Regions from separate parts of the Cohaesibacter intestini genome, predicted to be linked through region 3. Evidence: riboswitches for the same ligand, from Rfam matches in the RefSeq annotation. Region 3 holds a riboswitch; each other region holds the start of a gene.
What was found. Region 3 has a riboswitch for cobalamin ahead of DSD30_RS20230 (ABC transporter substrate-binding protein). Riboswitches for the same ligand answer to the same signal wherever they lie in the genome.
Positions count from the first base shown of each region.

Region 1: it holds a riboswitch for cobalamin, as region 3 does, so the genes downstream of both, DSD30_RS18540 (DUF4198 domain-containing protein) here and DSD30_RS20230 (ABC transporter substrate-binding protein) in region 3, are expected to answer to the same signal.
Region 2: it holds a riboswitch for cobalamin, as region 3 does, so the genes downstream of both, DSD30_RS18520 (DUF1636 family protein) here and DSD30_RS20230 (ABC transporter substrate-binding protein) in region 3, are expected to answer to the same signal.

Region 1 covers NZ_QODK01000006.1:115,637-123,742, forward strand. Annotated here, with positions in the region: gene cobN (cobaltochelatase subunit CobN) at 1-1,982, shown strand, start outside; gene cobO (cob(I)yrinic acid a,c-diamide adenosyltransferase) at 1,979-2,605, shown strand; cobalamin riboswitch at 2,767-2,990, shown strand; gene DSD30_RS18540 (DUF4198 domain-containing protein) at 3,149-3,940, shown strand; gene cbiM (cobalt transporter CbiM) at 3,970-4,587, shown strand; gene DSD30_RS18550 (cobalt ABC transporter permease) at 4,584-5,267, shown strand; gene cbiQ (cobalt ECF transporter T component CbiQ) at 5,290-6,108, shown strand; gene DSD30_RS18560 (energy-coupling factor ABC transporter ATP-binding protein) at 6,092-6,739, shown strand; gene DSD30_RS18565 (precorrin-8X methylmutase) at 7,210-7,899, shown strand; gene cbiE (precorrin-6y C5,15-methyltransferase (decarboxylating) subunit CbiE) at 7,912-8,106, shown strand, end outside.
Region 2 covers NZ_QODK01000006.1:107,194-115,299, reverse strand. Annotated here, with positions in the region: gene cobN (cobaltochelatase subunit CobN) at 1-1,479, opposite strand, end outside; gene cobW (cobalamin biosynthesis protein CobW) at 1,504-2,589, opposite strand; gene DSD30_RS18520 (DUF1636 family protein) at 2,599-3,012, opposite strand; cobalamin riboswitch at 3,120-3,332, opposite strand; gene DSD30_RS18515 (DnaJ family domain-containing protein) at 3,512-3,832, opposite strand; gene folD (bifunctional methylenetetrahydrofolate dehydrogenase/methenyltetrahydrofolate cyclohydrolase FolD) at 3,959-4,873, opposite strand; gene DSD30_RS18505 (formate--tetrahydrofolate ligase) at 4,947-6,617, opposite strand; gene DSD30_RS18500 (saccharopine dehydrogenase family protein) at 6,823-7,980, shown strand.
Region 3 covers NZ_QODK01000008.1:111,522-119,627, forward strand. Annotated here, with positions in the region: gene DSD30_RS20205 (histidine phosphatase family protein) at 1-16, shown strand, start outside; gene DSD30_RS20210 (SDR family oxidoreductase) at 256-1,002, shown strand; gene DSD30_RS20215 ((2Fe-2S) ferredoxin domain-containing protein) at 1,122-1,868, opposite strand; gene DSD30_RS20220 (ABC transporter ATP-binding protein) at 1,865-2,638, opposite strand; gene DSD30_RS20225 (FecCD family ABC transporter permease) at 2,635-3,759, opposite strand; gene DSD30_RS20230 (ABC transporter substrate-binding protein) at 3,759-4,844, opposite strand; cobalamin riboswitch at 4,973-5,181, opposite strand; gene DSD30_RS20235 (IclR family transcriptional regulator) at 5,252-6,028, opposite strand; gene DSD30_RS20240 (hypothetical protein) at 6,213-6,602, shown strand; gene DSD30_RS20245 (alpha/beta fold hydrolase) at 6,664-7,512, shown strand; gene attM (AttM family quorum-quenching N-acyl homoserine lactonase) at 7,720-8,106, shown strand, end outside.

The DNA of each region.
Region 1 (8,106 bases), on a different contig from region 3:
CCAGTGCGGTGATTATCGACCATTTGACGCCACCGCTGACGCGCGCCGAATCCCATGGGGCTGGCGAAGAACTCGAAGCCTTGGTCGATGAGTTTTACACCGCCCAAGGGGTGGATCCGCGGCGCTCGGAAAAGTTGCTCGAAGAAATCCGCTTTCTGGCCACCCGCACCGGCCTTGACAAGGATGCCGGGGTGGCGATGGATGATGACAATGAAGCCGCGTTGCAGCAGCTCGACGCTCATTTGTGTGACCTCAAGGAGCTGCAAATCCGCGATGGTCTGCATATTCTGGGGCAATCTCCGGAAGGCAGCTATCGCACGGACCTGATGGTGGCGATTGCGCGGGTGCCGCGTGGCAATGACGATAAGGATCATTCGTTGCATCGCGCGATCAGTGATGATCTGGGCCTTGTCCTTGCCAATGAATGCTTCAATCCGATTGACTGCGATTTTGCTGCCCCTTGGGACGGGGCAATGCCAGAGATCCTGCAACAACAGTCTGAAGCCCTGTGGCGTCATGCGGGGGATGCGGTGGAACGGATTGAGCTGTTGGCCCAAAAGCTGGTGGCCAAGGAAATCTCTTGTCCCGCTGATTGGCACAAGGCCAAAGCGGTGCTTGACTGGATCGATCATGAACTGACACCGACTATTGCTGCCTGTGGCGTCGATGAGTTTCGTCATTTGAAGGCTGGCTTGTCCGGAGCTTTCGTCCCTCCCGGTCCGTCGGGCGCCCCTACCCGCGGTCGTCCCGACGTTTTGCCGACAGGGCGGAACTTCTTTGCTGTTGATGTGCGCTCTGTGCCATCAAAAACCGCATGGACGATCGGTGAATTGTCGGCCCAGCGGCTTTTGGAACGGCATTTTCAGGATGAAGGCGAATGGCTTCAAGCAATCGTGCTGACCTGTTGGGGCACCGCCAATATGCGCACCGGCGGGGATGACATTGCCCAAGCGCTTGCCTTACTTGGGGTACGCCCGGTTTGGGAATCCGCTTCGGGCCGCGTGACCGGCGTTGAAGTGATCAAACTGTCCGAGTTGCAAAGGCCGCGCGTTGATGTGACCTTGCGAATATCCGGCTTCTTCCGCGACGCCTTCCCGCATCAGATCGACTTGTTTGACAGTGCGGTCCGTAAAGTTGCGGCGTTGGAAGAACCTGAGGATGCCAACCCGTTGGCTGCCCGTGTCAAACGTGAACGCGCCGAGGCTGAAGCCAAGGGCCTGTCTGGTGATCTGGCCCAACGGCAAGCGACTTTCCGGGTGTTTGGCTCAATGCCGGGGGCCTATGGTGCTGGCCTTCAGGCCCTGATTGATGAAAAGATCTGGGACAAGCGCTCTGACTTTGCCGAAGCGTTTGTTGCTTGGGGTGGCTTTGCCTATGGCGCTGGCGATTTTGGTGGTGAAGCAGCCGACCATCTCAAGACCCGCTTGTCCAAAGTGGATGCGGTCATTCAAAACCAAGACAACCGCGAGCATGATCTGCTTGATTCTGATGATTATTATCAGTTCGAAGGTGGTCTGGCAGCCAGTGTAGAGACCTTCAGGGGATCCGCGCCTAAGGTCTATCACAATGACCATTCGCGGGCTGAGCGCCCAGTCATCCGGACGCTTGATGAAGAAATTGCCCGCGTTGTGCGTGGTCGTGCCTCGAACCCCAAATGGATCGCAGGTGTCATGCGTCACGGCTATAAGGGCGCATTCGAGATGGCTGCAACGCTCGACTATCTCTTTGCCTTTGCCGCAACCACCAATGCGGTTGGTGACCACCATTTTGACCAATTGTACGAGTCCTATATCGAAGACGAAGAAGTCGCTGACTTCTTGAAAGAGAAGAACCGGCCCGCCTATGATGATATGGTGGACCGTTTTCTGGAGGCAATTGAGCGCGGCCTGTGGGTCCCTCGGTCCAACAGTGCCGCCTTCATGTTGGAAGACAGCCAGCAATCTCGACAATCCGCTGGCGCATTTGAGGAAATGAATGGATGATCAAAAAACAACTGACTGAAGAAGAGCAAAATGCCCGTCACGCAGAAAAAATGGCCAAGAAAAAAGCCGCTCGTGACAAGATTCTGGCAACCAAGACCATCGAGAAAGGTCTGATCATCGTGCATACCGGTAAGGGCAAGGGGAAATCCTCTGCCGCGTTCGGCATGGCGTTCCGGTCGCTGGGTCATGGCCACAAGATTTCGGTCATCCAGTTTGTCAAAGGGGCTTGGAATTCTGGCGAAAAGGTCATGCTCGAGAAGTTCCCCGATCAGGTAACCATCAAGTCGATGGGCGAAGGCTTTACCTGGGAAACGCAGGACCGTCAGAAAGACATCGAGAATGCGCAAGCTGCCTGGGCGGCTGCCAAGGCGGAAATTCTCAATCCTGAGAATCAGTTCGTGCTGCTTGATGAACTCAATATCGTCCTGCGATACGATTACCTGCCCATTGAGGAAGTGGTTGATTTTCTGGTCAATGACAAGCCTGAGGACACGCATGTGGTCATTACGGGCCGCAACGCCAAGGATGAGTTGATCGAAGTGGCTGATCTGGTGACAGAAATGACCCTGATCAAGCATCCATTCCGCGACGGAGTGAAGGCTCAGGAGGGCATTGAGTTCTGATCATATCGTATAATTTTCTGCGATTTGATTTCACTCAAGTCATAGGTTTGATCAATGGATTAAGCCTTAGTCTTAGGTAGTTACACGTTCAAAAACTATACCTAAAGATAAATGCAAATGGGATCGCCTTTGGTGCCGTTGACGGGACTAAGGGGCGGTTCTAAAAATGATCGCATGATGGTTCTTATTTGCCCAGGCGCGGCAATGAGATGAAAAGGGAACATGGTGAGGCGTACCCAACAGGGGCTGAATCCATGGCTACCCCCGTAACTGTAAACGGATAGCCGGCATCTCGGTATACCACTGATCCTTTCGGGATTGGGAAGGTGAGATGCTCGAGCCAAGACCCGTGAGCCAGGAGACCTGCCATCAGGCCGTCGCATGAGACAATCGTGTCGCATGTGGCACTCTTAACAAGACGCCGGGGTGTGCGTTTGGTGAAGAGCGGGTCTGGCAGCGTCACACTTGTCAGGGTCCTTCCCCAAGAAACTGAATACCTCCATCGCGTCTCCAATAATTGGCAAATTGCCAAAGGAGATTATCGTGCTTAAAACGCTTTCCGCTTCCTTCATAGCAGCGACCATGCTTCTGTCCTCAGCAGCGCAGGCTCACTTCCAGCTGGCGTACACGCCGGAAGTCAATCTGAAAAAAGCAGGCAATGTACCGTTCAAACTGATTTTTTGGCACCCGATGGAAAATGGCCATGCCATGGAAATGGGCAAGCCAAATGCCTTCTTTGCGGTTTTCAAAGACAAGAAAATCGATCTGATGGACAGCCTGAAGCCGATCACCTTTAAAGGCGCAAGCAACGAAGCTGCAGCCTTCGAAGGCACCCTGAAAGCCAAACGCAATGGCGACTATATCGTCGTTGTCGAGCCAGCGCCTTATTATGAAGGCAGCGAAGATATCTACATTCAGCAGATCACCAAGTCCTACATCAACAAAGGCGGCATTCCGACCAACTGGAACGAACCCGTTGGCCTGAAGACCGAAATTGTTCCGCTGAACAAGCCAACCAACATTCTGGCCGGATCGACCTTCACCGGCCGCGTTTTGGCCGATGGCAAGCCGGTCGCTGGCGCGGAAATCGAAATCGAATATCTGTCTGCTGAACCCGACATGGAAACAAATGCCGCAACCGAGCCAAAAGCTGGCGGCATGCCTGGTGGCGCAATCGTCGCACTCTCCGACGACAATGGCTATTTCTCCTTCGGCATTCCAAAAGCCGGTTTCTGGGGTTTTGCTGCTTTGGGGTCCGGTCCTGACACCGAGCATGAAGGCAAAGAAATGTCTCAGGATGCTGTCATCTGGATCCGGGCTTATGATGTCAAGTAGTCCCTCCTCATTGGTGAAGGAGCCAAGTCATGCATATCATTGATGGCGCCCTGACCAACGAAGTTGTCATTGCCGGTGCCGCCCTGTCTGTGGGCGGCCTGGTAATGGGCCTTCGCAAACTGGATATGGAACTGATTCCGGCAGCCGGTGTGTTGAGTGCGACCTTTTTTGTCGCCTCGCTCATTCACGTGCCGCTCGGATTCTCCAGTGTACACCTGATCATGAATGGACTAGCTGGTATCATTCTGGGCTGGGCAGCCTTTCCTGCCCTGTTTGTCGGTCTGTTGCTGCAAGCGGTGTTTTTCGCCTTTGGCGGCATCTCTGTACTTGGCGTCAATGCCCTGAATATTGCTGGTCCGGCGGTGATTGTCGGCTTGTTGGCCCGCCCAATGATCCTGCGTGCGGCCTCTGCCCGCTCTGTTGCTGTGATTGGTGGCATTGCCGGTGGGTTGGCTGTTTCGCTCACAACCTTGTTTGTGGCAATCAGCCTCGGCTTGTCGGGTGAGACATTTGTCGCCGCCGCCAAACTGGTTTTCATTGCCCATATTCCGGTGATGATCGTTGAAGGATTGTTGAGTGCTGCTGCGGTTTATCTGATCTATCGCGTCAAGCCAGAACTCTTCCATGTTATGAGCCAAAAATCATGAAACTGAACAAACACATAGTCTCGATTGCCGGTGGGGCGCTGCTGATGGCCAGTGTCATGGCACTGCCTGCACAGGCCCACAAGGTGGTTGTTTCCGCCTATGCCGAGGATACCTATATCGAAGGGGAAATCGGCTTTTCCAGCGGCGACATGGCGGTTGACACCGTTGTCGAAGTTTTCGACATGGACGGCAACAAGCTCGGCGAGACCAAGACCGATGAAGATGGTGTCTTCCAGTACACGCCAAAACAAGCCATTGCGTTGGAATTCCGCGCCAATCTGGGGCAAGGTCATATTGCCACCTACCAGATGGAAGTGGATGAATTGCCGGACATCTTTTCTTCTGACGATGTAAAGGCAGAGAACAAGCCAAACGACAAGATCGTTGCTTCGAGCACAACTGCCGAAGCAACTGCATCCCCAACTGCTGGTACAGCTGTAGACCCTGCCCTTTTGCAGGCGATGATCAGCCAAGGGGTGCAAAGCGAGTTGAAGGCCTTCAAGTCCGACATCGCCTCGGCGGTCCGCCGGGAAGTCAAACCCCTCTACAAGGAAGTCGCCGCCTACAAAGAAAAGAATGACATGCAGTCCATTCTTGGCGGTGTAGGTTATATCTTTGGTCTCTTCGGGGTTGGCTTCTATCTGGTTGCCCGCCGCAAGCAAACCAATAGCAACAACTGATGGCATTACGTGGAGCACGTGCATGAGTGATTTGCTGGAACAGGCCGGCCAGATCAAAACCGAACAGGGAATGTCGCAGGAGGCAATCAAGCTTGTCTCCAACCGACTATGGATCCGCCAATTGGATCCGCGCGTTCGGGTTGTCAGTGTCGCCGCTTTTGCGATCACTGCGGTTCAGCTGACCAGTATGTCCATTCTGGCATGTGCTCTGCTGTTTGCCGTCATTCTGATGACTCAGGTGCGGTTGCCCTTCTGGTCAACCGCCAAGCGGGTTGCAATGATGGATGGCTTCATCGCCTTTCTGCTGGTGATGTTGCCCTTCACCACGCCGGGCGAAACAATGTTTACGCTGTGGGGCTTTGCTGCCAGTTATGAAGGCCTGAATCAGGCGGTTGTCATCCTGCTCAAAGCCAATGCGATTGTGATGGTGACCATGTCGCTGGTTGGCACGCTGGAAGCGGTGACGCTCGGCCACGCTTTGGCACGTCTGAAAGTGCCTGAGGCGCTGGTCCATCTTCTATTGTTCACCGTGCGTTATATTGAAGTTCTGCATGCGGAATATCATCGCCTGCGGACAGCCATGAAATGTCGCGGCTTTGTGCCAACCAACAGCTGGCACACCTATCAAAGCGTCGGATATCTGGTGGGCATGCTGCTCATCCGGTCTTTCGAACGCTCTGAACGCATCATGAAGGCGATGAAATGCCGGGGCTTTCAGGGGCAGTTTCATCTGCTCGACACCATGGCCTTCACCCGGCGCGATGCTCTTTTCTTTTCTTTTGCCTGCTTGGTGATGATTTCCATGCTGATGATCGAGGTTTTAAATGGCCCCGTTGCTTGAAACCGACAATCTGCATTTTGGCTATCACGGCTTTGCGCCCTGTCTGAACGGAGTGTCCTTTGCTCTGCATGCGGGGGAACGGCTTGGACTGGTTGGTCACAACGGCGCGGGCAAAAGCACTTTGCTGCATGTGCTGGTGGGGCTGAACAAGGCCAGCGCCGGACGGATCGGCGCGTTCGGTCGTGACTATCAGACGGAAGAGGATTTTCGCCTGCTGCGCCGCCGGGTCGGGCTGGTCTTCCAAGATCCCGATGACCAGCTTTTTTGCCCCACCGTTGCAGAAGATGTTGCCTTCGGACCGCTTAATCTGGGCTACAGCAAGGAAGATGCAATGAGCATCGTCGATGAGACCCTTGCTGCGCTTAATCTGACGGAATTTCGCGATCGCGTCACCCATAAATTGTCTGGTGGACAGAAGCGGCTCGTGTCCCTTGCCACCGTGCTGGCAATGAAGCCGGACATCCTGTTGCTCGATGAGCCGACCAACGCCCTAGACGAAAAGACCCGTCTGCGTTTGATCGAGATCCTTGTGTCCCTGCCCCAAGCCATGATTGTTGTGTCTCATGACAGGGCGTTTCGCGAGGACGTAGTAACGCGTACTATTCTGATGGAGGGTGGACAAATCAGCTAAGGCCCTTTGCCTGTCAGTGCCGCAGCGTTATGCTTTGTCCAACTTTCGCAGTGCTTCCCGTGACGGAAGCTGAAAAACAAGTCAGTGCGGTTGATCCAAGTCGGAGACCAAGTCTGACCTGCAGGAATGATTACCGTGTGGGAAACACAGTCCCCATATGATGCTCTCTCCCTGCTTTTATGATTGATCAAGGTGCTCTGTGTCGAGTGCCCTTGGTTCCGTGCAACCCAATGTCGGCCGCTCCATCCGTGCGGTCCAAGGGATAGAGACCAAAGTTATGGCGATGCGCCACCTACATGATGCTGATATCGGACTAAGCCCACCTGGCGGCGTGCAAGTTGCCCGCTGTGAGGTGTTTGTTGATGGCTTGTGGGTATCTGCGCGTCTGGCTCCTCTCTCTTCCACGCTTTATCCCGCCCTTATCAACATGCCGTTCAATGGCAACCAAGACCGAGCATTTTGAGTTTGTAATGTCCCATAGTTACGAAAAAGATCCGTTTGCAATTTACGAGCAGTCCTTTCAGATCATCCGTGATGAAACAAGCGCAGCGCTCGCCAACCTGCCGGAAGATTTCGAACCGATTGCCGTGCGGCTGATGCATGCTGTAGGGATGACCGATCTAGTGCCAGATTTACGCTTTAGTGACGGAGCGGTCCAAGCGGGTCTGACAGCCCTGAAGGCGGGCAAGCCAATCCTTGTGGATACGCAAATGGTGGCTGGTGGCATCACCCGCCGGTTCCTGACCAAAGCCTATGGCGGGTCGGACAATGCAGTGATGGTGACGCTGAACGACCCTCAGGTACCTGGTTTGGCAAAGGAAATGGGCACGACCCGTTCGGCAGCGGCGATGGAGATGTGGCGTCCTCATCTGGAAGGTGCCGTTGTGGCGATTGGCAATGCACCGACCGCACTGTTCCGATTGCTTGAAATGGTTCGTGAAGGTGCTGGCAAACCAGCCCTCGTCCTCGGCTTTCCAGTTGGCTTCGTGGGAGCTGCAGAATCCAAACAGGCCCTAGTTGATGAAGCTGCCGGGCTCGGCCTTGATTACATGGCCCTTCTGGGGCGTCGCGGCGGAACGCCGCTTGCCAGTGCTGCGGTCAATGCCTTGGCCATCGCTGCCCTTGGAGCAAAGGATCAACCACGCGAAAATCTCGGTTGATTGAGTGATAGAATGAATGATGTAGCAAAAGAGCCCTGGTTGAGTGTGATCGGCATTGGCGAAAGCGGTGTCGAGGATATCAGCAAATTCGGCTGGAGCCTGTTGGCACAAGCTGAGTATATCCTCGGTGGTGCCCGCCATCTGGCGATGGTGCCCGATGACCTCGCCCCTGAGGCCGAACGCATTGTCTGGCCATCCCCTCTGTCG
Region 2 (8,106 bases), on a different contig from region 3:
CACCATCGGATCCTGATCGGCTGGCCCCCAGCGACCGGTAATTTCGGAGCGCACCTTTTCCGGCAATTGATCAAACACCGCCTGATAGTCAGAAACGGACAACTGCACGTCGCTGACCCGTTCCGCTTCGCCCAAGGCGTTGGTGGGACCAGCCAAAATCTGCTGCATCAAAGCGTCGGAATCCGCAGGAAGCCCGTCAATCTGATAGCCATCCGCCAGCAAAGATTGCATCAAGCCAACCGCAGAAGCCGGGCTATCCAGACCAACACCATTGGCAATGCGGCCATCCTTGTTGGGATAGTTGGCCATGATAATCGCCAGTTTGCGATCCGCTTCTTTGCTTTGACGCAACCGTGCCCAGCCAGCCGCCATCTTGGCCACAAAAGCCACCCGGTTGTCGTGTGGCACCAATCGGACGGGTTTGAATTCGGTTGCTTCATCCAGCGCGCCTTCTTCTTTGAAGGCGATGGCACGCGAAAGAATGCGTCCATCAAGCTCTGGCAACACCACATGCATCGCCAAATCGCGGGCCGACAGACCACGCGGGCTCTCCGCCCACGCTTCCTCGCTGGAACCTGACAGGATCACCTGTAGGATCGGGCATTCATAGACATCAAGGAAAGTCGGCTCATAACGCTGCCCGGCCTTGGACAAGGCGAAGGCCGATGTATTGAGGAACACCGCAGGGCGAAACGTTTCAAACGTCTTGTTGAGAAATTCCTGTGCCTCAGCGTCCTTGAGGCTCGGCACGAAGAAGGCAATGGCATGGTGTCCATTGGCTTCCAACGCCTTGCACAAGGCATCAATCGGCGCGGTGAGGGCACTTTGAATATAGGACCGGTAAACGAAGATCGGCACCACTGGCCGCGCCTCTTTGCCTTCAAACAAACTGATATAAGCCTCAAGCCCATCATCGCCGCTAAAGCTACGACCTTCATGCAAAATGCCGACACGGGGCAGGGCGAGAGGCTGAGGGGCATCCGCGCGGTTCGAGTCGATCAAATGGCTCGCATAATCGAGCGCATGGATCATGTTGTCCTGTCCGCCCTCAACACAATAGCGCCAGAACCGACGGACAACCGCAGGGTCAACACTTGACCAGGACGCAAGATCTTCATCCCATTTATTGTCCCCCGGCATGACAAGCAAATGCATGCCAGTGCCGCGAGACAGTTTTTGCAATTGTTCCAGGCCATAGCGCCAATATTCCGCCCCGCCCAACAGCCTTAATACGATCAGCTTTGCATGTTGCGCCGTCTGTTCCACATACATGTCGACCGAGTAGGGATGCCCCAGCGCCATCAGACTGGCAAGGCGCACCCGATGGTCTTGCGACCGCCGATAACGGGAGGATTCAACAAAGGCGGAAAGCTCACTGTCGGCCGCTGACAGAATGAGAATATCGCCGGGGCTTTGCCCCAGATCGATTGCTTCATCCTGATCATCAATGCGGCCGGCTTGTGGTGCGAGAATATGCATGGGACTTGCTATGACCTTTCAAAATCAGGAGAGCGTGGCTTCCGCCGCTGCCTGATCAAAATCTTTAAGGCCGATCACCACCAGACCGGTCTTGGCTTCGCCTGATGTATCGAACCAGCTGTCAACCCGACGACCAACTGCCTGAACGACAACGCGGGCTTTCTTGCCCTCAAGCGCCGCATAACCCTTGACCCGCAAAATACCCGGCTGCGCCAACGCCTTCTCAACACTCACCTTCACATCTTCCATCGAGGCAAAGACGCGCGGCGGCACGACAATGGAGTGGAACTCGTCATGATGATGATAATGATGGTGGTCGTGGTCATGATCGTCATGGTCATCATGGTCGTCATGGTCATGATCATGATGGTGATCGTGGGCGGCCTTGCGGCTATCCAGATCATCCTCAGCCACGGAATCAAGCCCCAGCAAAATGGCGGCTGAGACATCGCCATTGCGCGAGTGAATATTCTTCACGCCTTCGCGGGCATGTTCGCCGATGATCGCTTCAACCCGCGCCATACCTTCCTCGTCCACCAGATCGGCTTTGGAAATGACAATCATGTCAGCGCATTTCAGCTGATCGGCAAACAATTCCTCAATCGGGCTTTCATGATCAAGGCTGTCATCCTGCGCGCGCTGCTTGGCAATGGCGTCTTCATTCTGGCTATAATGCCCATCGCTGAGCGCAGATGCATCGGCAATGGTCACAACTCCGTCCACCGTGACAGAGGCCCGCACGCTCGGCCACTGGAAGGCCTTAACCAACGGCTGAGGCAGGGCAAGGCCAGAGGTTTCAATGACGATATGATCCGGCTTCGGATCGCGCTTCAGAAGCATTTCGATGGTTGGCAGGAAATCATCAGCCACCGTGCAACAGATGCAGCCATTTTTCAGTTCGACCACATCGTCGGCAGTGCAGTTCGGGTTACCGCAGTCGCTGAGCAATTCGCCGTCAAAGCCCATGTCCCCGAATTCATTGACGATCAGCGCGATTTTCTTGTCGCCTGCCTGTTCGATCAGTTTGCGGATCAGGGTTGTCTTGCCAGCACCAAGAAAGCCGGTCACGACAGTTGCAGGAATCTTTTTGTTGGAGGAGGCAAAGGACATGATGGACCTCTAATCTTTCATATCGGGAAATTCGGGAGACGGGTGCAGGCGGACGAGGGTGTTCTTGCGAACATGCTCTGGGCGCTCTCGCCAAACTGGTGCGCCGGTATCAGACGCAACATAAAGCCGGGAGAAGGAAAGCAGATCGTCGACGCGTTCATCAGACTTATCCAGCTCAGCAATCACATAGCCATATTTGCCAGCGCTGCGCAGGCTGACCGTGCAGGCTTGCTGGCAACTATTCATGCATTGCACAGGTTCAACGGCTAGCGTATCGCGCAACACATCGTCCTTGCTAACCGCTTCGACCAACCGGTCGTGTAGCAACTGGCCTTCGATGGGCCGGGCATCCGCTGCGGTGTCCGTAGGATCAATGCGCCGACAGGTCACACAGACCTGCATAAGCCCAGACTTCTTCGCCATTTCGCCTCCTGATAGGCCTGTTGGACAAGGCCGACTTGAATCGAGATAGACCGGGTAAAGTGGAGCATGCGGAAAAGGTTCCACGGCTCCGATCCTCCCCGACCGGTCGTGAATTGCTGCGGCAGGCAGGTCTCCTGGCTCGCGGTTTTACGCCATTTCGCCTTCCCGGATTAAAAATCCAGTGGTCCTTTGAAATGGCAATCCGCTTACAGTTGCGGGGGCAGCCACGGTTTAGGCCCCGAGTTGGGTCATCCGCACCGTGTTCCCTTTTCATCCGCCTTGCCTTCTTGCAAAGCAGAACCTTCCGTAACTCCCCTTGTGCGGGATAACCCTAGGATTGTCAATCACAACGGACAGATCGAAAGGAGAAGTCTGTCAAAGGTCGAGCATTCGACAGGAAAAATGCGAGGGATGACATCGAACCAACATGCCAGCAAAAAAGAAACCCCGCCAATCCGTCAGGACAGGCGGGGTATAATAGAAGCGCAGAGCCGTGCAATTATTCTGTGTAGAATTTGCGCCGCGCATCCTGTTCTACGCCGAGCACCATCTGCAACTCGGCAAGTTTGCGAAACTCTGCTTCGCGCTCTTCCTGACTGGTTGCTGCATTGAGGCGTTCATATTGATCGGCGATTGCCTTCTTTAGTTCGATTTCTTTGGGTAACGCGCCGGTTTCCTCCAGAATGCGATAACCCGCCTTCAAAAAGGTGTCGTCGCTTTGCTTGGGAGGTTTGGGCTTGCGTGCCCGCTTGTATTCATCAAGCAGACCATCCGCCTTGATCTTGGCGATGAGATATTCTGCGACGTCCTTGTTCGGCATGGTTCACTCCCTCAGAACGCTGGATCTTACTCTTATAATATAAGCCTCAGGTGACGCTTTTACAATCATTTCAGCGCGTTGGGTACTAAAATAGGACCCATAAAGCGCGCCGTAAGAATGCAAAGATCACGATAGCATGGATGCGTAATCCAGATCATCAAGCCCGGCCGAGCGACGCGCCGCTGTCAGGGTGTTGGCCATTAACAAAGCAATCGTCATCGGGCCGACGCCACCCGGCACCGGTGTGATGGATCCGGCCCGCTCAGCAGCACTGTCATAGTCTACGTCCCCGACAAGACGGGTCTTGCCTTCGCCGCGCTCTGGCGCATCAATCCGGTTGATCCCCACGTCGATGACACAGGCACCGTCCTTGATCCAGTCGCCCTTGACCATTTGAGGCCGCCCAACCGCAGCAACGACAATGTCAGCGCCACGCACGACATCCGGCAGGTCTTTGGTCCGGCTATGGGCAATCGTGACGGTGCAGCTTTCCGCCAGCAGCAAAGCCGCCATCGGTTTGCCAACAATGTTCGAGCGGCCAATGACAACCGCATTCTTGCCCGACAGGTTGCCCAAAACCCGCTTGGCCAGAATGAGCGAGCCGGCAGGGGTGCAAGGCACCATCGCCTTGTCGCGCTCGCCTGCGGTCAACAAGCCGACATTGATCGGATGGAAACCATCGACATCTTTGTCTGGGCGTATCAGATTGAGCACCTTGGACTCGTTGATATGATCGGGCAGCGGCAACTGCACCAGTATGCCGTGAATGGCCGGATCGTCATTCAAATCGCCAATTAGAGACAACAAGGTTTCTTCCGTGACATCGTCCGCCAAAGTATGTTGCACAGAATGGAAGTTGCATTCCTTGGCGGCTTTGCCCTTGGAGGCGACATAGACCTTGCTGGCGGGGTCTTCGCCGACAATCACCACAGCAATGCCGGGCACCACGTTGGTTTCCTTGATCAGTTTCTCGGCTTCGATCGCGATTGTCGCGCGCAAATCAGTGGCGATGGCTTTGCCATCAATTCGGGTGGCGGTCATGCTGTTTCCCTCAAACCCATTGGCGACAAAATGATGCCGCTATGCTCTCAATTCCCGCCTACCTATAGCCCCGTTAAAACAGCCCTTCAATGTCGCCATTGTTATTAAGGTGGATAGATAGGGCTGCCGGTTTGCGCGGCAAGCCCGGCATGGTCATGATTTCACCGCAAATCACCACGACAAAACCGGCTCCGGCAGACAGGCGCACTTCACGAATCGGAACGGAATGCCCGGTCGGAGCGCCGCGCCAATCTGGATCAGTTGAAAAGCTATATTGCGTTTTGGCCATGCAAATCGGCAAATCGCCATAGCCTTGCTCTTCCCAACTGGCTAACTGGTTGCGAATCTTCTTGTCGGCGATCACTTCATTGGCGCGGTAGACCCGTTTTGCAATGGTTTCGATCTTTTCAAACAAAGGCATCTTGTTGGGGTAAAGTGGAGCAAATTGTGCATTGCCGCCATTGGCCAGTTTCGCCACTTTGTGAGCCAGATCGAGCGCACCCTTGGAGCCTTCTGCCCAATGGCGACAGACAATTGCCTCAATGCCAAACTTGGTGACATAGGTCTGAATTGCTTCTATTTCCGCGTCCGTGTCAGACGCGAAATGGTTGATGCCGACCACCACCGGCACGCCAAACTGTTTCACATTCTCGATATGGCGACCCAGATTTTTCAACCCGGCTTTCAGAGCCTCAAGATTCGGCTGGTCCAGTTCATGCTTGGTTGCTCCGCCATTCATCTTGAGGGCACGCACCGTGGCAACCACCACAGCTGCGTCCGGTGTCAGACCGGCCTTGCGGCATTTGATATTGAAGAACTTTTCTGCCCCCAGATCGGCCCCAAACCCTGCCTCCGTGACCACATAATCGGACAATTTCAACGCTGCTTTGGTGGCCACCACGCTGTTGCAGCCATGGGCAATGTTGGCGAACGGACCACCATGAACAAAGGCGGGATTGTTTTCCAGCGTCTGCACCAGATTGGGCTGCATTGCTTGCTTGAGCAGCACCGTCATCGCCCCGTCTGCGCCAATGTCGCGGCAGAAAACCGGGCTTTTGTCGCGGCGATAGCCGACGATGATATCTCCCAGTCGTCGCTGCAAGTCTTCCAGATCGTCGGCAAGACAAAGAATCGCCATCACTTCCGAGGCAACCGTGATGTCATACCCGCTTTCGGCAACAAAGCCATTGGCAACCCCACCAAGGCCGGTGGCAATATGCCGGAGTGAGCGATCATTCATATCAACCACCCGTCGCCATTCGACGCGGCGATTGTCGATCTCCTGTTCATTGTCCCAATAGATATGATTGTCGACCATGGCAGACAGCAGATTGTGAGCCGAGGTGATGGCATGGAAATCACCGGTAAAATGCAGATTCATGTCTTCCATCGGAACGACCTGCGCCAATCCGCCACCCGCCGCGCCACCCTTCATGCCAAAGCAGGGGCCAAGCGAGGCTTCGCGAATGCAGATAGACGTTTTCTTGCCAATGGCATTGAGCGCATCGCCCAGACCGACTGTCGTCGTCGTCTTGCCTTCGCCAGCGCTGGTCGGACTGATGGCGGTCACCAGAATCAGTCGACCATGCTTGCGTCCATTCAGACTGTTCAGGAAGGTTGTCGAAAGCTTCGCCTTGTCGTGTCCGAAGGGAACAAGCTCTTCGGCAGGAATGCCCAGTTTCGCGCCGATCTCGCTGATTGGGAGAACGCTCGCAGCGCGTGCAATTTCGATATCAGTGGGCATGCAAACTCCTTCAAATGCTTCGCTCAACGCCATCACAAGGACAAGTGTTCATGGCGCATCTTTCATATCAACTCACAATTTCGCCAGACTTGCCATCCATCAAAATGGGGAAAAAATGACTTCTCTTGATTGAGGAAGAGACAAGCTCTTTGCAGATTGGATCCAGAATGCTCATATGTCGCGAACAATAAAGGAGCAATCCACCATGGGAAATATTCATTGGCTGGGGGCAGGGCTGTCTTCAGTCCCCGGTATTCGTCGTCTGATTGAAAATGGCCGCCCGGTCACGCTTTGGAACCGGACCGTCGAAAAAGCGGAAGCCGCCACGGCTGGCCTGTCTGGAAACTTTTCGGTCAAAGCCTTCTCGCTCGACGCCCTGTCTGCCGATGTTACGGCGGGCGATGTGGTCATCTCGATGCTGCCTGCGACCATGCATCTGCAAGTCGCAGAGCTTTGCCTGCAAAAGGATGCCCATTTCGTATCATCCTCTTATATAAGCCCGGAAATGGCCGCTCTTGATGCAAAAGCCAAAGCCTCTGAGCTTTGCTTCGTCAACGAAGTGGGCCTTGATCCCGGCCTTGACCATTTGCTGGCCCATTTGTTGATGGCGGATTATCGTGCCAGCGACGTCTTTGATCCGACCAACAGTCACGATTTCCGGTCTTATTGCGGTGGCTTTCCGGCCAAGGCCAATGACTTCCGCTACAAATTCAGCTGGTCGCCTCTTGGCGTTCTGAAAGCACTGAAAAGCCCTGCCAAGGCGATCCTCGGTGGTGAGGAAGTCACAACCCAAAAGCCTTGGGATGCGATTTCCGATTTCACCGTGGGGCTGCCAAGCGGCGCGGAAACCTTCCAGTCCTATCCAAACCGGGATTCCCTTCCTTTCATGGATCACTATGGGTTTGAGAGTGACTGGTCAGTAAACACCTTCGTACGTGGTACATTGCGTTTGAATGGATGGTCCGACGCTTGGTCAGGCATCTTCAAATTTGTCGAGGAAGAAGCCGGCGGCCCGGATGGTGAGGCCAAACTGGCAGCCTTGAGCGATCAGCTTTGGACCGATCACGCCTATGATGAAGGCGAGCCGGATCGTGTGGTGCTTGTCGTTGACCTCAAAGCCTCCAAGGACGGGACCGTGGTCTGGCACAAGGATTATGTGCTGGACGCAAAAGGCGGTGCGGACTTCTCTGCCATGGCACGTTTGGTCTCTATCCCGGTCAGCCTTGCCGTGGAAGCCGTGCTGGACGGCGAATTGCCCAAAGGTGTTCAGGCCGCCCCAAGCAGCCCGACCATCATTCATCGCTGGTTCGAGGCACTCCGAGCCCAGGGCGATGAGTTCCATTTGACCGAACATGTCGCCTAAGACGCGCTTCGAACGGCGCGTATGACTCGCAAACTGCGAAAGCCCGGCCAATGGTCGGGCTTTTTGTTATCCTCAGTGCATGGCTGGCCAGCGCCGGGCGCTCGGCAATCTGTCTCCTGCAATCCA
Region 3 (8,106 bases):
AACCATTTGGAGTTAGAAAAATATGTGTCATGGCGGGGCATTTCTGACAGGGCAGAGGGACCGAAAGCTTGGCTTGATCAAGCATCAGAGCTGACACCCAACAGGTGGCCGCTGGTCCATGTCTGCAAGGGGTCGTGCTTGCAGGAAACGGTGTGTCGAAAGACCACATCATCAGTATATTGACTCGCCGGGGATCTGGGAGTGACTTGGGGGCCTGTATAATGCAAATTTCTGAAATCTGGAGGATCCAAATCTATGACCAAAACTGTTCTCATTAGCGGGGGCTCCAGAGGCATCGGGCGGGCCACTGCGCTGATCATGGCGGGCCAGGGATGGAACATTGCCTTCACCTATCGTGGGGATCATGACGCTGCGCAGCAGGCAGTGGAAGAGATCCGCGCAAAGGGCGCAGAAGCGATTGCCATTCAGGGGGATACGGTTCAGGAAGACCATGTGGTGCGGGCATTTGACGAGACGATCTCGACATTTGGCGGGCTGGATGCCGTCGTGGTCAATGCCGGTGTCGTTGCGCCGTCTATGCCGCTTGCCGAAATGTCCATTGAACGCCTGAAAACCATCTTTGACACCAACGTCTTGGGAGCGGTCCTGTTTGCCCGCGAAGCTGCAAGACGTTTGCCTGACCAGAAGACCGGAAAGGATGCTGCGATCGTGCTTGTATCCTCCGCTGCTGCCCGCCTTGGATCGCCGTTCGAATATGTCGATTATGCCGCCAGCAAAGGGGCGATCGACACATTGACGCTGGGTCTTTCCAAAGAGCTCGCAGGTCAGGGGATTCGCGTCAATGCCATCCGGCCGGGTCTGATTGAAACGGACTTGCATGCAAGCGGAGGCCAACCGGACAGAGCTGAACGATTGAGCAAAGCCATTCCCATCGCCAGACCCGGAACTGCGCATGAGGTCGGTTCGGCCATTGCCTGGCTATGCTCTGAAGAGGCTAGCTATTGCACAGGTGGCATCCTCGATGTGACCGGGGGCCGATAACCCCGCGATTGGGATTCCAGCACGAACTGATACAAACTTGGGCCGGGATACCCGATATTGCTGATGGCAACAAAAGCATGGATATCGGGAACCCGGCCCAAATTCAGACCAATGCTCCCTCACTTCAGTCCCTGTTTCTTGCCGTTCAAAGGATAGCTGAGGACGTCAATCGGCTCTCCCTTTGCGATGTGACGGTCCAGAATGCGGTCGATATCCTGCTCGTCCACCCCGCCATAGATCGTGCCTTCCGGCCAGACCTGAATGACAGGTGCAAGGCTGCATGGACCAAGGCAACTGGTCTTGCAACTCATCATGCCAGCCCCTTTGTCCCTCAGCTTCAAGCGGTCCTGCTCAGACCGGACATGGTTGAACAGGGTGCTTGCGCCCGCATCATTGCAGGCCCCACCCATACAGACCAGAAGACGATATTTCTGATCGGGCACAACACTTCCTTTGGGAATTTTGACAGCCTCCTGCACCACATCGCTTTGCTCGGCTGACCGGACGAGCGCGTCTATCATCTCTCCGAGCTTATCTGTCTGAGTGATGGGCGGATGGGCAATCCTGATGCGCGGGAAGTCCGCACTTTTGCGCTGTGCGATCCAGCGATGCACCGATTTCTTGATCCAGCCCGGAAAAGCCGGCTCCATCGGGAAGATCAGCGAGATGATGACGACCTCTTCGACCTTCTGGTCCGCGAGCTCTGTCAGGCGGGCACGCAAGGATGGTGTCCCAAGTTCCTGCAAGGCATAGGTAACGAGATAATGCGGATTTCTGGCAGCAATGGCATCGCACAATCCTTGCATTTCCTCTCTGGGTTTTGCCGCCATGGCGGCCTTTGCGAGCAACAGAATGGCTGGTTTCATTGGGGATCCCCACTCTCGATCGGCAACACATAAGGATAGGACTGAACAGCGCCGACTAGGGCTTCGACCTGATAGGCATGGCGGATGTGATTGGGCGTCAGAACTGCCTGCCACGATCCAAGAGCCCGAATGCGTCCCTCGGCAAGCAACGCCAGGCGGGAGCAATAGCGTGCGGCGAGGGAGAGATCATGAACGGCGATGATGATTGTCATCTCGGTCTCGGCAGCAAGCGTGCGGATGAGGGACATCGTTTCCATCTGATATTTGAGATCCAGTGCCGAGGTTGGCTCATCGAGCAGCAGGATCTGAGGCTCCTGCACAAGAGCCCGAGCGATGGCGACACGTTGGCGTTCCCCACCGGAAAGGGTGGACACCTCAGAAAAAGCGTGATGGACCATGTTGACCCGCTCAAGAGCGGCAATCACCATCTCGCGATCCTGTGCACCCAACTTGCCGGTCAAGTGTGGCGTGCGCCCCAACTGAACCAGATCGACCACGGATAGCGCCACATCATCCGGGATATGCTGGGGCACATAGGCAACATGGCGGGCATAATCGCGGCGTGGATAGGCCTCGATTGCCTTGCCCGCCACATCGATCTGACCGCTGTCAGGCGCTGCCAGCCGCGCCACACATTTGAGCAATGTGCTCTTGCCCGCTCCATTGGCCCCGAGCAGTCCGACGCATTCCCCCTTGTCCACGACAAGGGAAATCGCGTCAAGGATAGTGCGTTTGCCATAGGACAGAGTGAGTTTGTCTATGCGGATCATTGCATGGCCCTCCGGCGTTGTCTCAGGATCAAATGCACGAAGAGCGGTACGCCCACATAGGCCACGACAATGCCGACGGGGATGACTGCGGGTGAGAAGAGGGATCGGCCGATGGTATCGGCAACCAGCAGCAGAAAGGCCCCGACAATCATCGAGAAAGGCACCAGCCAACGATGGTCATTGCCGATCATCATCCGGGCAATGTGGGGCGAGACCAGCCCGATGAAGCCGATGACCCCGGTAAAGGCGATGATGCAGGCGGTGATCAACACCGAAAGCAGCGCCGTTACGAGGCGAACCTTTTTGAGATTGTAGCCGAGTGAGGCGGCGGTTTCTTCTCCGGCAGCCATGGCATTGAGCGCCCATGCCATCCGCCAGAAAATGGGCGCGGCAATCGCAAGCATCACGGCAGAGAAGCCTACCTCATCCCAGCTGGCCGCATTCAATGAGCCGAATGTCCAGTGAACGATCGCGGCTAGCTGCTCTTGCGTGGCAACAAATTGCAGGGTCGCGGTGAAGGCACTGAACAGATAGGTCAACCCGATACCTGCCAGAATGATCGTCGTTGCTGAGATGCCACTCAAACCGGCAATCCCCAGAACAATCCCGGCACACAGCATGGATGAGGCAAATGCGCCGCCAACCATCATGTAGGTGCCCAGTTCGGGCATTTGCAAAGCTCCCAACAGGATGGCCAGCGCCGCCCCAAAGGCCGCAGCGGGGGAAAGGCCCACGGTGAAGGGACTGACCAGCGGATTGCGCGTGATCCCCTGCATCATGACGCCCGCGATCGACAGCCCGGCACCGCCAACGAGGGCCATGGTGATGCGCGGCAGGCGCAGTTGCATCACGACCTTCTCCTGCAGAACGGACACTTCGGCAAACAGATTGGCGGGCAGGACGGGACCAAGAAGTATTTGAATGGCCTGAAGCAGTGAAATGTCATTGGCGCCAAGGGAAACCGCAAAGACCGACAGCAGAGCCAGCAGCAGCACGCCCGATAGGCAAATCAGGGAGGCACGGATGGTCCGGCGAGCATAGGCTCGCCGGATATCCCCCGATGGATCCTGAACGGATGACCCAGATGGGATGACCTCCGATGGAGAGAAGGCCCTGTTCATCACTGACCTGCTTCCCATTCGGTGGCCTTGGCCCAGTAGCGTCCCGGATAGGCGACACCCTGAAAATCCTCCAGCCATGTTTTCATCACCGCATCTGGATCAACATCTTCGAAGCGGTCTGGATAGAGCCATTTGGCAATCGACAGCGCGCCGATCATCTTGGAACAACCCCCAGCCAGATAGTAGTTCATGTGGTAGGCATCACCATTCTTGATCGCCGGCAGTGCGTCAAAACCAGGACGTTCCTTTAGCGCTTCAAAGAAGGCCTGTGAGAAGCTTGCCGGGTGAAGCGGATAGGAGCCGGGCTGAAGCTTGATGATCATGTCTGGTTGTGCCTTGAGGATTGCTTCGGGGTCCACTTCATGATTGTGGACACTTCCGCGCTCTTTGGGCTGGGTTTCAATATCGACATGTTCAAAGATATTGCGTCCGCCAGCCGCTTCGATCATGTCATGCCAGCCGGAGCCACGCAGCACGGAACGATAGGGCGTTTTCTCCTCGAGATAGACCGTCTTGCGCTCTGCGCCTTCAAGCCGCTCTTTCAACAGCGCCATGTTGCCGGTATAGAAGGCGTTGAGCTTGGCGGCCTTTTCCTCGGCGTCGAACATCTTGCCAAAGGCGGTAATGTTGGAGACATGCTTGAGGACATCCCAGCCGGTCAGTACCACAACAGGAATGTCGAAAGGCTCGAGCGTCTTGATGGCCTCCTGCCAACTGCCGTTGCGGGGGAAGATCACAACATCGGGGTCTTGTGCAATGATCGCCTCGTAATTTGGCTCTCGCTGCCCTTTCCCGACAAGCATACCCTCCTTGAGGTCCGGCCAGTAGGTGGGATCGCGCGTCACCCAACTGTCGACACCGACGATCACGTCCATGTCAGCCACCGCACGAATGAACTCAGCATTGTAGCGGTTGAAGACGACTGCGCGCTTCAATGGTTTGTCAAAGGTCAGCGTGCGACCGCTGTCATCGGTGATGTTGATAGGGGCTGCAGTTGCAACAGAATAAGTCGCGGCAAATGCCACAAAGAAGGCGATCGCGCGCGCCAGACGCGATAGGCCGGATAGCCAGATATTGGAAAGCAATGTCCCGTACTCCAGATGCGGCAAGGCAACCGAAGTCGGGCAAGTCTGATGCAATCAGATTCAATATGGCGAAGACGCAGAGACATGCGCATTGTCATGAGACCCTCCTCCAGGACACCCCGCCCGGGTTGAATGATTGAATGTCGGCAGGTCTCCTGGCTTACAGGTCATTGCGCTCCCCGGCCTTCCCAGATTGGTACAATCCAGTGGCCAGCTTGAGGGCGCTCTCTGTTTACAGTTGCGGGGACAGCTCCGGATTTGTGACAGGCTCATGCATCTGCCACGCACCGAATTCCCTTTTTATTCCGTTAAGGAAACCGACGAACAGATATATCCACTATGCGGCAGCAGCTGTCAATCGGGGATCTATCGCTTTGTCTGAAATCAGCCAGCGATCCCGGAAACCGCTATTCGAGATCGGCGCCCATGCGAACAGACAAGCGTTTCGCGATTCGTTTGACATTGGTAATCAGATTTTCACGGTCCGTCTCGTCGGCATCTTCAATCAGCAGACTGACGGCGATGCCGGCAATCGGCGTGTTCTGAGAGTCCAGAACCGGGGCACCGAAGCAAATGATGCCTTCTGCCACTTCCTGATTGTCGATGGAGTATCCACGCTTGCGGATGGCCGCCAAATCCTCCAGCAGCCCATCAATCGACTGTTCGCTGAAAGGTGTGCGCGGTTCTGGCAACCCGTCTGCATAAAGGCGCTTGACTTCGAAATCACTCATCGAGCTGAGGAAGGCCTTTCCCGTTGCCGTGAAGGCTGCGGGAAGCCGCATTCCGGCACGAAATTCTATCAAAGAGTGACTAAATTCGGAATTGCGCGCGGCTATATATACAACTTCTGCTCCGTCTCTGACCGTCAATGTGATGGTCGCTCCAGGCATTTCGGTCTCGGTGTCCCAAATGGACGCAAACTCTGTTGCAACGTCAGATTGTCGATTGAAGGCATTGGACCAGCGCATGACATGGGGGCCCAACTGGTAGGCTTGATCGGACCGCTTGATCAGCAGATTTAGCTCCACAAGCGTTTGACAAAGCGTATGAACCGAGCTTTTCGCAAGATTCAATTCCTGCGCCAGTTTCGACACGGTCGGGTGTGTCCGACTGCGAGCAACAAAATCCAGAATGCGCGACGCTCTTTCAACCGCAGGCACTAGTTTTGGTGTTGGATTGTCCATAATTCCTCGTCGTCTTTTTTTGAAGTTTCTTTTCTATCTTGACAATCTTCCATACACCCGGATATGGTTTTGTACATAGAAAGACGTTCCATATACTGAACAATAAACATATATCAGAACATCTTTCAAGGCAAAAGTATTTGACATTTTGTCACATATTCACCGTGTGGTTGGGGAGGAGCGCATGGCCTTGAGTGTTAGAGACTGGGCGACCAGATTCAGTCAAGCCTCGGACAATGATGCCGCCATTGGCGCAATGGCTCGTCACTTTACCTGCACCTACCTGCTGGATATGGGCCTCGCCAAGGCGATCGTTCGTATGTTGGATGGCAAGGTGCATGAAATCAATATCAATCCCGGCCCTCTTGATTCCTACGATTTTGCCTTGCGTGCCAGCCCAGATACCTGGCGGGAATTTGCGCAGCCTATTCCCAACCCGATGTATCACGGCATTTGGTCTGCGAGCTTCCGGCGCGATCTCAAGCTGGAAGGCAACTTGCTTGTCCTAATGCAAAATCTTCGCAATTTCACCATTCAATTTGAGCTGTTGCGCAAAGTGGGCGTGCCTGTCTGAGCCAAACCGCTTGCGGCGCCACAGCACACGGTCACGATACAAATTCTTTAGGGGGAACCTGATGGTCAAGCACTCTCCGGTTGTGGGTCGGTATGTAACCATCGATGTGGATGGCTGCGAATATAAGGTCTTCTATCTCCGCAACGGACAGGGGCAGCCTCTTGTCTGTCAGCACACGGCTGGTTGTCACAATCATCAATGGCGCGATCTGCTCGAAGATCCGGACATCACAGCCCGGTATGACGTCATCGCCTATGATCTGGCCCGACATGGCAAATCGGATCCGCCGACAAATAAGGAATGGTGGAAAGAGGAATACAAGCTCACGGCCGACCACTTTATGAAGTTCATCCTCGCCTTTTGCGATGCGCTGGAGCTCGAAGATCCGATCTTTATGGGGTCGTCTTTCGGTGGCAATGTTGCGCTGCAGCTGGCCCTTCATCACCCCGACCGCTTTCGCGCCGTCATCCCGGTTGAGGCCGCCGAACATGCGCCGGGCTTCTTTCTGGAATGGTGGCGTCACCCCCATGTCAATGCCGCTCAGGTCTGCGCCTCTGGTGTGTGGGATCTGATGGCCCCGCAAAGCCCCGAGCAGGATCGCTGGGCAACATGGCATTACTATACCCAAGGCTCGGAAGTGTTTCAGGGCGACCTCTATTTCTATTCGATAGACCACGATTTGCGAGGCCGCCTTGCCGAGATCGATACGGCCCGCTGCCCGGTCGTGATGATGACCGGCACCTACGATTATCTCACCCCACCGGAAGCAACCGAGAATACGGCACGTCAGATTCCGGGGGGCATCTATATCGAAATGGAGGATATCGGGCATTTCCCGATGTCGGAAAATTATCCGCTCTTTGCGGTTTATCTCAAAGAAGCGCTGCGCGTGATCGAGAACCGAACCTGACGCAAGGGTCGGGAATGGAATGCAACAAATTTATTCGGGAACAGGCATATGAAGATCATTGAATTTGATGAAAAGGGTCAAAAGATTGCGACCGATGCCAGCGCGATCGGCCAGACAATCGGCTCCGACAGTCTGGCGGCACGACCGGCTTCGCAATCCAAGGCTTCAGCACGCAGAGGCGGAGAGTCTTCCGGCATCGAACTGCATATGTTTCAGACCGGAACGCTGCGCACGAAACTGAAATATATCAAGATGAATCAGGGCGAGGATGACTTTGAAATTCCCGTGCCATGGTTCCTGATCAAGCATCCGGCGGGCAATATCGTCATCGATGGCGGCAATGCAGTGGAAGCGGCCATCGACAAGCGCGGCCATTGGGGCGCTGTGGTGGATGCCTATGACCCCATCATGGACCGGTCCGAAAACTGTGTTGACCAGTTGCGTGCAGTGGGCGTCGACCCTGCCTCAATCCGCTATGTGTTGCAGTCGCATTTGCATCTGGATCATACCGGTGCGATTGGGCATTTTCCCAACGCCCAGATCATTTGCCAGCGCGCCGAATATGAATATGCCTTCAAGCCACAATGGTTCTCG